Linked DNA regions of Cupriavidus taiwanensis LMG 19424. The protein of the gene in region 1 binds, or shares a complex with, the protein of each later gene. Links are inferred from orthologs where the notes say so. Each region holds a gene or a part of one and is shown on either strand. Other genes may lie near its edges.

Region 1 (7,689 bases):
TGAGGCCGTCGAAACCCTGTTCCAGTCGCGCCTGCCGGATCCCGCCGGGGCAGAACTGGACCTCGGCAAATTGCGCGGCAAGACGGTGGTGGTCAACTTCTGGGCGCCGTGGTGCGGGCCTTGCGTCGAGGAAATGCCCGAGCTGACTGCCCTGCATGAGGAGCTCAAGCACCGCCAGGTGGAATTTGTCGGGATTGGTATCGATTCGGCGGCCAACATCCAGCAGTTCACCAAGAAAGTGCCGGTTTCCTATCCGCTGGCCGTCGCCGGCTTCGCCGGCACTGACCTATCGCGCAATTTCGGCAACAGCGCCGGTGGCCTGCCCTATACCGTGGTCATCAATCCGGATGGAACGGTGAAATATCGCAAGATGGGGCGGGTGACCGCGGACGAATTGCGTGCCGTGCTGCCGCGCGCCTGAGCACTTCTTCCGCCAAAATCAGCGAATTACGACCTTTCTTGATGGATTTAGCTCAGACGCGGATCCTTTCGGCGGGAAAGTGCTTGAAGCGACGCCGAACGCGTGCCCCGGGCCGGCAAGCCCTGTATGGCGTGCTAGACAAATCCCTCTAAGCTACGGTAATCTCCGCGCAATTTCGTTGATCTGGTCGAGCCGCCGTGACTGCATCCCGCTCTATCCGTCGCTCACCCCGCTACCGCAAGGTGCTGGTCCTGCATGGGCCTAACCTCAATCTGCTGGGGACGCGCGAGCCGGAGACCTACGGGCACACGACGCTGGCCGATATCGACGCGGCCCTGGCCGAACGTGCGGCGAAGGCCGGCATGTCGCTGCAGACGTTCCAGTCCAACCACGAGGGTGCACTGGTGGACCGGGTCCACGCCGCGCGCGCGGAAGGGATCGAGTTCATCATCATCAACCCGGCTGCCTACACGCATACCAGCGTGGCACTGCGCGATGCGCTGGCCGGCGTGGCGATCCCGTTCGTCGAGGTGCACCTGTCGAACGTGCACCGTCGCGAAAGCTTCCGGCACCACTCGTACTTCTCGGACGTGGCGGTCGGAGTGGTCTGCGGGCTGGGCTGGCAGGGTTACCTGCTGGCGCTGGACTATGTACTGGGCCAGGAGCAGCCGCCACCCGAGAGTTCGGGGAGCTGAACCCCAAGGATTTTTTCGACAACCTGCGCGCGCCGCCCGGCGGCCTGCGCCCGTTGGCGTGCCTCGGCACGGCGGGCGCCGGATTCCGGTGGCCGGCACAACGATTGCTCCGCCAGGCCCGTCCCGGGCAGCGGTGGAAAACCCGATTCAGGAGGATAAAAAGATGGACCTGCGCAAGCTGAAGACGCTGATCGACCTGGTGGCCGAGTCCGGCATCTCCGAGCTGGAAGTCACTGAAGGCGACGGCAAGGTACGCATCGTCAAGCAACCGCCGCAAGTCGTCGCCGCGCCGATGGCGATGCCGCAGATGCAGGCCCTGCCCGCCGCCGTGCCGGCCGCTGCCGCCCCCGCCAGCGCCGCCGCACCGGCTGCCGAGCCGGTTGCACAGCTGCCCGCCGGCCATGTGGTGACCTCGCCGATGGTGGGCACGTTCTACCGCGCCCCGTCGCCCGGCGCCGCGCCCTTCGTCAACGTCGGCGATGCGGTCAAGGAAGGCCAGACCGTCTGCATCATCGAAGCCATGAAGCTGCTCAACGAGATCGAGTGCGACAAGGCCGGCGTCATCAAGGAAATCCTGGTCGAGAACGGCCAGGCCGTGGAATACGGCCAGCCGCTGTTCGTCATCGGCTGATCCTGACCGGCATGCTGGGCCCAGTGCCGGCGGCGGCCGCGCAAGCGGCCCCTCGCTGCCCTTCCCGGGCGGCATGCCACGGCGCTTCCCGCGCCAGGGACGTTGTGGGCTTCGCGGCCCGTTCCGTGCAGTTCCATGCAGTTCCCGCAGTATCGCGGCCCGGGTGGCCACAGGCCATCACGGAGCGCGCCCGGCGTGCCCTTGCGCCACGCAGCGGGACAGCTACTGTTCTTCTCGCAGAGAGAGACCATGTTTGAAAAAATTCTGATCGCGAACCGCGGCGAAATCGCTCTTCGCATCCAGCGCGCCTGCCGCGAACTGGGCATCAAGACGGTCGTGGTGTACTCCGAGGCCGACAAGGAGGCCAAGTACGTGCGCCTGGCAGACGAAGCCGTCTGCATCGGCCCGGCCCCGTCGCCGCTGTCGTACCTGAACATGCCCGCCATCATCTCGGCCGCCGAGGTGACCGATGCGCAGGCCATCCACCCGGGCTACGGCTTCCTGTCCGAGAACGCGGACTTTGCCGAGCGGGTGGAAAAGTCTGGCTTCGTCTTCATCGGCCCGACCGCAGACAGCATTCGCCTGATGGGCGACAAGGTCTCGGCCAAGCAGGCCATGATCAAGGCCGGCGTGCCGTGCGTGCCCGGCTCGGACGGCGCGCTGCCCGACGACCCCAAGGAAATCCTGGCGACCGCGCGTCGCGTCGGCTACCCGGTGATCATCAAGGCCGCCGGCGGCGGCGGCGGCCGCGGCATGCGTGTGGTGCATACCGAAGCCGCGCTGATCAACGCCGTCAACATGACGCGCGAAGAAGCCGGCCGCGCCTTCGGCAATCCGGAGGTCTACATGGAGAAGTTCCTCGAGAACCCGCGCCATGTGGAAATCCAGATCCTGGCCGACCAGCACAAGCAGGCCATCTGGCTGGGCGAGCGCGACTGCTCGATGCAGCGCCGCCACCAGAAGGTGATCGAGGAAGCCCCCGCGCCGCATATTCCGCGCCGCCTGATCGAGCGCATCGGCGACCGCTGCGCCGAGGCCTGCAAGAAGATGGGCTACCGCGGCGCCGGCACTTTCGAATTCCTGTACGAGAACAACGAGTTCTACTTCATCGAGATGAACACGCGCGTGCAGGTCGAGCACCCGGTCACCGAGATGATCACCGGCATCGACATCGTGCAGGAGCAGATCCGCATCGCCTTCGGCGAGAAGCTGCGCTTCCGCCAGAAGGACGTGCAGTTCCGCGGCCACGCCATCGAATGCCGCGTCAACGCCGAGGACCCGTTCAAGTTCACGCCGTCGCCGGGGCGCATCACCGCCTGGCACATGCCCGGCGGCCCGGGTGTGCGGGTCGACTCGCACGCGTATGATGGTTACTTCGTCCCGCCCAACTACGATTCGATGATCGGCAAGATCATCTCCTACGGCGCCACGCGCGAGCAGGCCATCGCCCGCATGCGCATCGCGCTGTCGGAAATGGTGGTGGACGGCATCCAGACCAACGTGCCGCTGCACCGCGAGCTGATGATGGACGCCAACTTCGTCGAAGGCGGCACCAGCATCCATTATCTCGAGCATCGGCTGGCAGAACGCGCGAAGGCCTGAGCACCGGTCTGAGCAACCCGCAGCAACAGAAGGAAGCCCGTGGCATTTCAGGAATGTGTGATCGAAGTGGCGCAGGACCAGGCCGAAGCCTGGTCTGACGCCCTGTTCGACCTCGGCGCGCTGTCGGTTTCGGTGGAAGACGCCGACGCCGACACGCCCGACGAGCAGCCGCTGTTTGGCGAGCCCGGGCTGGAACCGAAGCAACTCGCGTGGAACCGCTCGCGCGTGGTCGCGCTGTTCGGCGACGACGCCGACCCGGCCGTGGTGGTGGCGGCCGCCGCCAACCAGCTGGGCATCGACCCGGTGCCGCCGTACCAGCTGCGCGCTGTCGAGGACCAGGACTGGGTGCGGCTGACGCAGTCGCAGTTCGAGCCGATCCGCGTGGGCGAGCGCATCTGGGTGGTGCCGTCGTGGCACGACGCGCCCGAACCCGACGCCGTGGTGCTGGAGCTCGATCCGGGCCTGGCCTTCGGCACCGGCAGCCACCCCACCACGCGGCTGTGCATGCAGTGGCTGGAGCAGAACCTGACGCCGGGCGAAACCGTACTCGACTACGGCTGCGGCTCCGGCATCCTGGCGATCGTCGCGCGCAAGCTGGGCGCGGGCGACACGGTCGGCATCGATATCGATCCCAACGCGGTGGAAGCGTCGCGCTACAACGCCGAGCGCAACCACGTCGAGGCATCGTTCGCGCTGCCGGAATCGGTGTCCGATGCCAGCTACGACCTGGTGGTCGCCAACATCCTGTCCAATCCGCTCAAGCTGATGGCGGCCATGCTCAGCGCGCGCGTGCGCGCCGGCGGCCGGCTGGTGCTGTCCGGCGTGCTGGAGCGCCAGGCCGAGGAAGTCGCCGCGGCCTACGCGCCCTGGCTGCCGCTGACGGTGTGGCGCAGCGAGGAAGGCTGGGTCTGCCTGCACGGCACCCGCCCCTGATTCCGCCCGATGGCCGCCGTCAAGCTAGTCACGCGCTGCCCGGCCTGCCGCACCGCCTTCCGGCTGGTCGCCGACCAGTTGCGGCTGCGCCAGGGGCTGGTGCGCTGCGGCCAGTGCGAAACGGTGTTCGACGCGCGCGAGCACCTGATCGAAATTCCCCTGCCGGCTGGCAACACCGCGGGCAGCGCCCCGGCCTCGGCACCGAAGCCGGCAGCGCCTGCCTCCGCCACCGCTGATACCAGCGCGCCGCTCGTACCGTCACCAGCGGCACCCGCGCCGACGCCCGCCCCCACTCCCGCTTTCACCCCGACCATCGACCCCGGCTACGACGTGCCGGCGCTGGATGCGCCGACCATGCTGATGTCGTCGCCCGAGGACATGGCCGTGCCGCCACAGGCCGGCATGGACGATGCCGAGATCGAACGCGCGCTGCGCGAAGCCAACGCGGCCGTCGCCGACCGCGATGCGCGCGACGCGCAGCGCCAGGCCGCAGGCCCGCTCGCCGAAGCAGCCCCGGCCCCGGCACCAGCACCGTCGGAACAGCCGCCCGCCCCGGCAGCCGCTTGGCCTGCGCTGGACCACGGCGCGCTCGAGAGCCCGGCCGGGAAACCCGCGGCGGCGGCCCCAGGCGCCATCCCCAGCGCGAGCGAATTCCTGCGCGCGGCATCGGCCGATGAGGCATCCGAGCCAGCGCCGTGGCCGGATCACACCCAGCGCCCGGCTGACCAGTCTGCGGCCGCCACGCCGCCGAACCCAGTGCCCGCCGCCAGCGAGCAGGACCAAGCCCGCTCCGCTGGCCCCGACACCCTTGCCAGCGTCACCGGCGGCGCGGTCGCGCGCGAGCAGGCGACCCGCCGCTGGGTCCGCGCCGAAGCACCGGCGGGCCCGGTGTTCGCCCCTGACTTCCTGCGGCACGCGCGCGAGCGCGAACGTGAACGCCAGCCGCGCCGGCCCATCGCCGTGCCCCGTGTTGCCTGGCGCGCGGCAGCCGTGGTACTCGCCATCGCCGCGCTGTTGCAGCTTGCCTACTTGGGGCGCAGCCAGCTCGCCGGGCACTTCCCGATGCTGCGCCCGGCACTCGAGGCCGCATGCGCGCCGTTCGGCTGCACGGTACCGCCGTGGCGCGACATCGATGCGCTGCGCATCGAGACCTCGCAGCTGCAGCGCCAGGATGAAGGCGGCGACACCTACCTGCTGGCGGTCACGCTGCGCAACCTGGGCCGCGCCAGCACCGCGCTGCCGGCGATCGAGCTGGTGATGACCGACCTGCAGGACCAGTTGCTGCTGCGCCGGGTGCTGCTGCCCACGGAATACCTCGAGCCGTCGCAGCAGGCCTTTGCCTTACAAGGGCTGCGCGCGGGCATGGAGCTGCCGGTTCGGGTACGATTCCGGACGCAGCAGGCGCCAGCCAACTATCGCGTGCTGATTTTTTACCCCTGAATTCCTGGCCCGCCGCCGGACCGAATCCGAGTCTTGCGGCAGGCCTTGCCCCCGCTCCGGACTGCAACCGGAAACTCATCAGATATCAAGGAGTAGACATGAGCAACGTCACCCTCGGCGGCAACGCCATCGAAGTCGCAGGCAAGTTCCCGCAAGCCGGCGACAAGGCCCCCGCCTTCTCGCTGGTCGGCAAGGACCTGAAGGATGTCTCGCTGGCCGACTTCGCCGGCAAGCGCAAGGTGCTGAACATCGTCCCGAGCCTGGATACGCCGGTGTGCCAGGCGTCCGCGCGCAAGTTCAACGAAGCCGCCAGCGGCCTGGCCAACACCGTGGTGCTGACCATCTCCGCCGACCTGCCGTTTGCCATGGGGCGCTTCTGCACCGCCGAAGGCCTGGCCAACGTGGTGCCGCTGTCGACCATGCGTGGTGCCGAGTTCAAGGGCAACTATGGCGTCGACATCAAGACCGGCCCGCTCGCCGGCGTGACCGCCCGCGCCGTGGTGGTGCTGGACGAGAACGACACCGTCAAGTACAGCCAGCTGGTGCCCGAGATCAAGAACGAGCCCGACTACGACGCCGCCCTGGCCGCGCTGAAGTAACAGGCGGCGCGCCTGCGATGTCAGCGGCCGCCCGCGACCACGGGGCGGCCGCTTCTGTTTTTGCGTTACTGCTTCTGCCCGCAAGGGCGCCGATCCACCGAAACCAACCCGACACCTGGAGAGAGCATGGCCAGCCTGATCTGCGGCTCCGTCGCCTACGACACCATCATGACGTTCGACGGACGCTTCCGCGAACACATCCTGCCGGACCAGATCCACATGCTGAACGTCTCGTTCCTGGTGCCCGGCATGCGCCGCGAGTTCGGCGGCTGCGCCGGCAACATCGCCTACACGCTCAAGATGCTGGGCGGCGATCCGGTGGTGATGGCCACCGTCGGCATCGATGCCGAACCGTACCTGGAATACCTGCGCAAGCTGGAGATCCCCACCGGCCATATCCGCGTGCTGCCGGAGACGTTCACCGCGCAGGCCATGATCACCACCGACCTGGACAACAACCAGATCACCGCCTTCCACCCTGGCGCAATGAGCCAGTCGCAGCTGAACCATGTCAAGGACGCGCTGGGCGGCGCCCAGGCGCCCAGCCTCGGCATCGTTGCGCCCGACAGCCGCGAAGGAATGCTGCACCACGCGCGCCAGTTCGCCGAAGCCGGCGTGCCGTTCATCTTCGACCTGGGCCAGGCCATGCCGCTGTTCAACGGCGACGACCTGCGGGAGTTCGTTGAACTCGCCAGTTACGTAACAGTCAATGACTACGAGGCGCAGGTCCTGCTGTCGCGCACCGCATGGACCAGCGCCGAGGTTGCCGCGAAGGTTCGTGCCTTCATCGTCACGCACGGCGAACGCGGCGCCAGCATCTTTGCCGATGGCCGCCAGTACGCGATCCCGGCCGTCGTGGCCGAGCGCATCGTCGATCCGACCGGCTGTGGCGACGCCTTCCGCGGCGGCCTGCTCTTCGGCATTGAAAACGGATTAGACTGGGAAACGACCGGCCGCCTCGCCTCGCTGATGGGATCGGTCAAGATCGCGCAGCAGGGTCCGCAGAACCACTGGTTGTCGCGCGACGAAATCGGCAACCGGTTCCAGTCTGCATTCGGGTACCGCTACGCCTGACCTGCGGCCGGCGCGTGGCGAATTTTTCGGGAACTGACATGACCAACAAGCTACGCGGCGGCGCGCATGCCGTCCTTGGGGCCACCCTGGTTGCCACGCTGGCCGCCGGCTGCGCCACGCAATCGAATTCCAACAGTGTCTACGGCACCGGGCAGGCGCAACGCGAACAGACCGTACGCTACGGCGTGGTCGAAGGCATCCGCGAGGTCACCATCCAGGGCGGCCAGACCGGCGCCGGCACGCTGGCGGGCGGCGCCATCGGCGGCATCGCGGCCGGCAGCACCATCGGTGGCG
Region 2 (7,948 bases), 570 kb from region 1 along the record:
CCGGCTTCGGCGACAGCATCCTGTCGCAGGAAAGCACGGTGATGGCGGGCGCCAACTCGCTGTTCGGCACCGCCGGCGGCCAGAGCGTCGACACCTCGCAGCACAGCGTGTTCGGCGCCGACTTCCGCATCGGCAACAACACCCCGGAAGCCAACGAGGTCGACCCGATCGCCGAGGCCGAGGTCTATATCGCCTACGGGCGCGATGTGCAGGCAGAGGAAATCCTGCGCGAAGCCCTGGAAAAACACCCGGAGCAGCAGCCGGTACGGCTCAAGCTCCTGGAGATTTACAGCAACAGACAGGATGTGGAAGGGTTCCGCGTGATTGCAGAGGAAATGTTCGCCCAGACCGGCGGACACGGAGCGGAATGGCTGAAGGCCGCGGAAATGGGGCGCGCGCTGGAGCCCGGCAATGCGCTGTTCATGGTGGTGACGCCGGAGGCTCCGGGCCCGGATACGGCATCGCCGGCAACCGACCAGTGGCGCACGCAGGATCCGTCGCAGAATCCCGCCTCGATCGCGCGGCTGGAGCCGTCGCTGGGCGACCTGTCGCTGCCGCTGGATGCCTTCCCGGCGCCGGCCGCCGGCGACCCGATCGTCGCGCCGGCCTCGGCGGCGATGGTGTTCGGCGCCGAGACGCCGCAGCCGGGCGATGCGGTGCGCCTCGACATGGGCCTGCCGGGCGCCGATCCGCTCGCCGATGACGACGTGCCCACGCTCGACACGCCGACCCGCGGCCGCCCGCTGGAGTTCGACATGTCCGGGCTGTCGCTGGACCTGGGCAGCGCGCCGCAAGGCAACGCCAGCGCCACGCCCGCCGCGCCCGACGAGGCCTCGGTGCCGCTTCCCGCCACCACCATGCTGCGCGACGGCAAGCTGGCCGAGCCGATCGACCTGTCGCGCGTGGCGCCGGACACCGCCGGCAGCCTCGGCCAGAGCGTGTCGCCGAGCACGCTGTCGGCCGACGGCATGGACGGCGGGCGCGACATGCAGATCAAGCTGGACCTGGCACGCGCCTATATCGAGATCGGCGACAAGGAGGGCGCGCGCGAACTGCTGCAGGAAGTGGTCGAACAGTCGCAGGACGCGCTGCAGGCCGAGGCCCGCTCGCTGCTGCTGGAAGTGGCCTGAGCTATCATTGGCGGTCCGCCGCGGCACGCGCTGCCGCGGCCTGAAGCGATGCGCCGGAAGCGTCCCTTCCGGCGCATTTGCTTTTCCGGCTCGCATCGCCCGCGCGCCGCCATGCTTTTTCCCCTGACATGAACCGCATCGCCCTTGGCCTGCACTACGACGGCGCCGCCTTTTCCGGGTGGCAGTCGCAGCCGCACCGCAATACCGTCCAGGACCACCTCGAAGACGCCATCGAGCGTTTTGCCGGCGTGCGCCTGCTGACCACCGTGGCGGGGCGCACCGATGCCGGCGTGCACGCGCTGGGGCAGGTCATCCACCTGGATACCGAGCTGGTGCGCGAGCCCTTTTCGTGGGTGCGGGGCGTCAACGCCTTCCTGCCGCCGTCGATCGCGCTGCAATGGGCGCTGCCGGTGGACGTTGGCTTCCATGCCCGCTTCCTGGCCTATGAGCGCATGTACTACTACGCGCTTTACACCGGTCCGCACCGCGTGCCGATGGTGCATGGGCGCGCCGGCTACCAGATGCTGCCGCCCGGACAACGGCTCGATGTGGAGGCCATGCGCGCAGCCGCGGCGCACCTGATCGGCGAGCATGACTTCTCCGCCTTCCGCGCCGCCGAATGCCAGGCCAAGTCGCCGGTCAAGACGATGTACGACGTCACCATCCGCGACGACGGCAACTGGGTGTTTCTGCGCTTCCGTGCCAGCGCCTTCCTGCACCACATGGTGCGCAACCTGATGGGTTGCCTGGTGGCGGTGGGGCGGCGCCGCTATCCGCCGGACTGGATGGCGCAGGTGCTGGCCGGGCGCGACCGCAAGCTGGCGGCGCCCACGTTCATGCCGGATGGCCTCTACCTGGTCGGCGTCAAGTATCCTGATGCTTATCCGATCCCCGCGGCCGACCCGTCCGCGAGCCTGTTCCATGGAGTGTTCGATGACGCAGCCTGAGGGCAGTGCGGCGCACCTGCCGCAGCGCACCCGCATCAAGATCTGCGGGCTGACCCGCGAGGACGACGTCCGCGCCGCCGTCGATGCCGGGGCGGATGCGATCGGGCTGGTGTTCTACCCGAAGAGCCCGCGCTACGTCGACGTGGCGCGCGCCGCGGCGCTGGCCGAGGCCGCCGGGCCGTTCGTCACGGTGACGGGCCTGTTCGTCAACGCCGACCTGGAAGACATCGCGCACGTCGCGGAGCGTGTGCCGCTGACCCTGCTGCAGCTGCACGGCGACGAAACGCCGCAGTTCTGCACCCAGGCCGCCCAGCGCTGCGCGTTGCCGTTCCTGCGCGCCGCCCGTGTCCGCCCGGGCCTCGATTTGATAGAATTCGCCGATCAATACCGTGATGCCGCTGCCTTGCTGCTCGATGCCTTCGTTGAAGGCTATGGCGGTGGCGGCCACGTCTTCGACTGGACCCTGATTCCTCCGGCATGGCTTCCGCCCAATCCCCCGGTCATGGCAACCGGCAACCCGAACGCAAGCGGCGCTCCTCGCATCGTTTTGAGTGGTGGGTTGAACGCGCAAAACGTCGCTGGCGCGATTGAACGCGTGCGCCCCTACGCCGTCGATGTCAGCAGCGGGGTAGAGGCCGCCAAGGGCGTGAAGGACCACGCCCGCATTGCCGAGTTCGTGCGCGCTGTCCGCAGCGCCAGCGCAGGATGAGCCGGGTCGAAGCCCGATCCCTTCCGCACACCGCGCCCGCCGCTCCTGAGCGGGCATCGCGCACCCAGTCAACCAGGCGAGCCCTGCCGAGCGAGGCAAGGCCGCTGTTCCGAAGAGCCTAGACATGTACGACCTGCCCGATTCCCGTGGCCATTTCGGCCCCTATGGCGGCACCTTCGTTTCCGAGACGCTGGTCCACGCGCTTGATGAGCTGCGCGAAGCCTATGCGCACTACCAGAAGGACCCGGAGTTCGACGCCGAATTCCGCCGCGAGCTGAAGCACTTCGTCGGCCGCCCGTCGCCGATCTATCACGCGCAGCGCTGGAGCGAGACGCTCGGCGGCGCGCAGATCTACTTCAAGCGCGAAGACCTGAACCACACCGGCGCGCACAAGATCAACAATGTCATCGGCCAGGCGCTGCTGGCCAGGCGCATGGGCAAGCCGCGCGTGATCGCCGAGACCGGGGCAGGGCAGCACGGCGTGGCCACCGCCACCATCGCCGCGCGCTTCGGCATGGAGTGCGTGGTCTACATGGGCGCCGAGGACGTCAAGCGCCAGGCCGCCAACGTCTACCGCATGAAGCTGCTGGGCGCGACCGTGGTGCCGGTGGAAAGCGGCTCGCGCACGCTCAAGGACGCGCTCAACGAAGCCATGCGCGACTGGGTCACCAACGTCGAGAACACCTTTTACATCATCGGCACCGTGGCCGGCCCGCACCCGTATCCGATGATGGTGCGCGACTTCCAGTGCGTGATCGGCGAGGAGGCCAAGGTGCAGATGCCCGAGCTGGCCGGGCGCCAGCCGGATGCCGTGATCGCGTGCGTGGGCGGTGGCTCCAATGCCATGGGCATCTTCTATCCGTATATCGAGCACCAGGATGTGCAGCTGATCGGCGTCGAAGCCGCCGGCGACGGGCTGGACACCGGCCGCCACGCGGCGTCGCTGACCGGCGGCACGCCCGGCGTGCTGCACGGCAACCGCACTTACCTGCTGCAGGACGACAACGGCCAGATCATCGAGACGCATTCGGTCTCGGCCGGCCTGGACTACCCCGGCGTCGGCCCCGAGCATGCCTGGCTCAAGGACAGCGGCCGCGCGCAGTACGTGCCGATCACCGACGAGGAAGCGCTCAAGGCCTTCCACGACTGCTGCCGCATCGAGGGCATCATCCCGGCGCTGGAATCGAGCCATGCGATCGCCTACGCCTGCAAGCTGGCGCCGACGCTGCCCAAGGACAAGCTGCTGCTGGTGAACCTGTCCGGCCGCGGTGACAAGGACATGCACACCGTGGCCGAGCGCGCGGGGCTCAAGCTCTGATGCGCGCGCTGCCTCCGACCGGACTTGCCGTGGGCGGCGCCGGCGCGCCGGATGCTGCCGGCGCGCCCGACTCCGCCCAGTTGCGCCTGTTCCAGGAAGACATGTTCGAGGGCATTGCCCGCCTGCCGGACGGCTCGGTCGACCTGATCGTCGCCGATCCGCCGTACGGGCTGGGCAAGGACTACGGCAACGATTCCGACCTGCTGTCGGGCCAGGCCTACCTGGACTGGTCCGAGCGCTGGATGGACGCGGTCGTGCCCAAGCTCGCGCCCAAGGGCACGCTCTACCTGTTCTGCACCTGGCAGTACTCGCCGGAGCTGTTCGTGATGCTCAAGCGGCGCCTCACCATGATCAACGAGATTATCTGGGACCGCCGCGTGCCCAGCATGGGCGGCACCACGCGCAAGTTCTCGTCGGTGCACGACAACATCGGCTTCTTCGCCAGGGCGCGCGACTACTACTTCGATCTCGACCCGGTGCGCATCCCGTACGACCCCGAGACCAAGAAGGCGCGCAGCCGGCCGCGTTTCGAAGGCAAGAAGTGGCTGGAGGTGGGCTACAACCCGAAGGACCTGTGGAGCGTCTCGCGCATCCACCGCCAGGACCCGGAGCGTGCCAACCACCCCACGCAGAAGCCGCTGGAGATCGTCGAGCGCATGGTGCTGTCGAGCTGCCCGCCGGGCGGCCTGGTGCTGGATCCGTTCGCCGGCAGCGGCACCACCGCGGTGGCGTGCCTGCGCCACGGCCGGCGCTTTGCCGGTTTCGAGATCAATCCGGAATATGTGCAGGTGGCGTGCGCGCGCGTGGCCGCGGCTGCGCAAGCCATGCCCGCGATCGAGCCCGACGGTGCCCCCAGTCTGGCCACCCCAACCCTGGCCGCCGCCAACGACGATGTCTCGCCGGCGTCGCGGCCTCACCTGATTCCCTGATATGTCCCGTATCCAGAAGACGTTCGCGGCACTGGCCGCGCAGCAGAAGAAGGGCCTGATTCCGTTCATCACCGCCGGCGATCCGGAGCCCGGCCTGACCGTGGCGCTGATGCACGCGCTGGTGGCCGGCGGCGCCGACGTGATCGAGCTGGGCGTGCCGTTCTCCGACCCGATGGCCGACGGCCCGGTGATCCAGCGCGCCTCCGAGCGTGCGCTGGCGCAGGGCGTGTCGCTCACGCAGGTGCTGCAGTGGGTGCGCGAGTTCCGCCAGACCAATACGGATACGCCGGTGGTGCTGATGGGCTACGCCAACCCGATCGAGCGCATGGGCGAAGCGGCATTCGCCGCGGCCGCGAGCGCCGCCGGCGTCGACGGCGTGCTGGTGGTCGACTATCCGCCCGAGGAGTGCGAGTCGTTCGCCGGGCTGATGCGCGACCATGGCATGGACCCGATCTTCCTGCTGGCGCCCACCTCGACCGATGCGCGCATCGAGGCCGTGGCCAAGGTCGCCAGCGGCTATCTTTACTATGTCTCGCTCAAGGGCGTGACCGGTTCCGCATCGATCGACCTCGACAGCGTGGCGGCGCGCCTGCCGCTGATCAAGCAGCACGCCAACCTGCCGGTAGGGGTGGGCTTCGGCATTCGCGACGCGCAGACCGCGCGCGCGATCGGCAGCGTGGCCGATGCCGTGGTGATCGGCAGCCGGCTGGTGCAGCTGCTGGAAGACACGCCGCGCGAGCAGGCCGTGACGGCGTTGCAATCGTTTATCGCCGAGATTCGCCAGGCGCTGGACGCTTGAAGTGATGCATTGCCCGCTTGAGTGGGTCCGAGAGGTGCAGGATTATGCGCAATTCGCGCGTTGCGCTTCGGGCTCACCGGGCCGTCATGGTAAATTCGCGGGTTGATTCCCTGCCTTCCGCCAGCCGGCGCCCCGATCACGGGCCTGCCGGCGGACCGCAGTCATCCGAAAGGAGCTTTCATGAGCTGGTTGGATAAACTCCTGCCCCCCAAGATTCAACAGACCGACCCCAGCACCCGCAAGGGCATCCCCGAGGGGTTGTGGGTCAAGTGCCCGTCGTGCGAGTCCACCCTGTACCGGACCGACGTCGAGGCCAACCTGCACGTCTGCCCCAAGTGCGACCACCATATGCGCATCAGCGCGCGTGCGCGCCTGGACGCGCTGCTGGACGCCGAAGGCCGCTATGAAATCGGCCAGGAGATCGTGCCGGTCGACGCGCTCAAGTTCAAGGATTCCAAGAAGTACCCGGACCGCATCAAGGCCGCCATGGAAGACACCGGCGAGACCGATGCGATGGTGGTGATGGGCGGTGCCATCCACACCATCCCGGTGGTGGCGAGCTGCTTCGAGTTCGAGTTCATGGGCGGCTCGATGGGCTCGGTGGTGGGCGAGCGCTTCGTGCGCGGCGCGCAGGCCGCGCTGGAGCAGAAGGTGCCCTTCATCTGCTTTACCGCCACCGGCGGCGCGCGCATGCAGGAAAGCCTGCTGTCGCTGCTGCAGATGGCCAAGACCACGGCCATGCTGAACCAGCTGAGCGCGAGCAAGCTGCCGTTCATCAGCGTGCTGACCGACCCGACCATGGGCGGCGTGTCGGCCTCGTTCGCCTTCCTGGGCGACGTGGTGATCGCCGAGCCCAAGGCGCTGATCGGCTTTGCCGGCCCGCGCGTGATCGAGCAGACCGTGCGCGAGAAGCTCCCGGAAGGCTTCCAGCGCTCGGAATTCCTGCTGCAGAAGGGCGCCATCGACATGATCGTCGACCGCCGCAAGATGCGCGCCGAACTGGCGCAGCTGCTGGCACTGCTGCAGAAGCAGCCGGCTGACGCGGTGGCATAACGCCGCCAATATCGCGGTACCGAAGGCGCGGGCGGTTGACGCGCCTTTCGCATTTCTTGTTTGTCGTTCCCGCGCAGGCAGGAACCCAGTGACTTTTCTAAGACGCTGGATTCCCGCCTGCGCGGGAATGACGGTAGAGATTTGCTACGTTTTCTCAGCGCGCTATCCTCACCCTTGACTTTGTGAGGGGCTGACCGAATCTGGTAGCAAACATTTCCTCGTACGCCCAATGCCTGTCTTCCACACGCTCCCCGAATGGCTCGCCCATCTCGAAACCGCCCATCCCGTGGGCATCGACATGGGCCTGACGCGCATCACGCGCGTGAAGGAAGCCCTCGGGCTGCGCATCGACGCCGCGGTCTTTACCGTGGGCGGCACCAACGGCAAGGGCTCGACCTGCGCCATGCTCGAGCGCATCCTGCTGGAAGCCGGCTACAAGGTGGGCTGCCATACCTCGCCGCACCTGATCTCTTTCAACGAGCGCGCGCGCCTGAACGGCGAAATCGCCACCGACGCCCAGCTACTGCCGCACTTCGAAGCGGTCGAGCGCGCGCGCAACAGCTTTGCCGACCCGGTCAGCCTGACGTATTTCGAATTCACCACGCTGGCGATCATCCATTTCTTCGCGGCTTCCGGCCTGGACGCGATCATCCTCGAGGTCGGGCTGGGTGGCCGCCTCGATGCAACCAATGTGATCGATACCGACTGCGCCATCATCACCAGCGTCGACATCGACCATACCCAGTACCTGGGCAACACCCGCGAGGAAATCGGCTTCGAGAAGGCCGGCATCTTCCGTCCGGGCGTGCCGGCGATCTGCGGCGACCCGGTGCCGCCCAAGTCGCTGGTGGCGCACGCCGAGGCGGTCGGCGCCGAGCTGTGGCTGGTGGGGCGCGACTATCATTTCCAGGCCGCCAAGGGCCAGGAGCGCCAGCAATGGGACTGGAGCGGCGGCGGGCGCAAGCTCAACGGGCTGGGCTATCCGGCGCTGCGCGGCGCCAACCAGCTGCTGAATGCATCGGCTGCGCTGGCGGCGCTGCAGGCGCTGCGCGAGCGCCTGCCG

Evidence for each region.
Region 2: the proteins of accB (region 1) and accD are in contact, whole or in part, in a solved structure (PDB 8UXZ), measured with the Escherichia coli proteins. The link is inferred for Cupriavidus taiwanensis LMG 19424 from one-to-one orthologs.

The regions. Positions count from the first base shown.
Region 1 is NC_010528.1:2,800,087-2,807,775, forward strand. Bases 302-3,013 are described here. They hold accB (acetyl-CoA carboxylase biotin carboxyl carrier protein), read left to right. Parts: upstream 302-1,279; coding sequence 1,280-1,747; downstream 1,748-3,013. Other genes in these bases: RALTA_RS12860 (TlpA family protein disulfide reductase), read left to right, coding at 302-421; aroQ (type II 3-dehydroquinate dehydratase), read left to right, coding at 619-1,116; accC (acetyl-CoA carboxylase biotin carboxylase subunit), read left to right, coding at 1,997-3,013. In the rest of the region: more of RALTA_RS12860, read left to right, coding at 1-301; more of accC, read left to right, coding at 3,014-3,349; prmA (50S ribosomal protein L11 methyltransferase), read left to right, coding at 3,389-4,282; RALTA_RS12885 (DUF3426 domain-containing protein), read left to right, coding at 4,292-5,722; tpx (thiol peroxidase), read left to right, coding at 5,821-6,321; RALTA_RS12895 (carbohydrate kinase family protein), read left to right, coding at 6,448-7,395; RALTA_RS12900 (outer membrane lipoprotein), read left to right, coding at 7,434-7,689. UniProt on the Escherichia coli protein: This protein is a component of the acetyl coenzyme A carboxylase complex; first, biotin carboxylase catalyzes the carboxylation of the carrier protein and then the transcarboxylase transfers the carboxyl group to form malonyl-CoA.
Region 2 is NC_010528.1:2,229,178-2,237,125, reverse strand. The notes cover bases 4,978-7,948. They hold accD (acetyl-CoA carboxylase, carboxyltransferase subunit beta), read left to right. Parts: upstream 4,978-6,012; coding sequence 6,013-6,885; downstream 6,886-7,948. Other genes in these bases: folC (bifunctional tetrahydrofolate synthase/dihydrofolate synthase), read left to right, coding at 7,115-7,948; trpA (tryptophan synthase subunit alpha), read left to right, coding at 5,035-5,832; RALTA_RS10250 (DNA-methyltransferase), read left to right, coding at 4,978-5,033. In the rest of the region: RALTA_RS10270 (FimV/HubP family polar landmark protein), read left to right, coding at 1-1,130; tRNA pseudouridine(38-40) synthase TruA, read left to right, coding at 1,259-2,077; RALTA_RS10260 (phosphoribosylanthranilate isomerase), read left to right, coding at 2,064-2,786; trpB (tryptophan synthase subunit beta), read left to right, coding at 2,911-4,104; more of RALTA_RS10250, read left to right, coding at 4,104-4,977.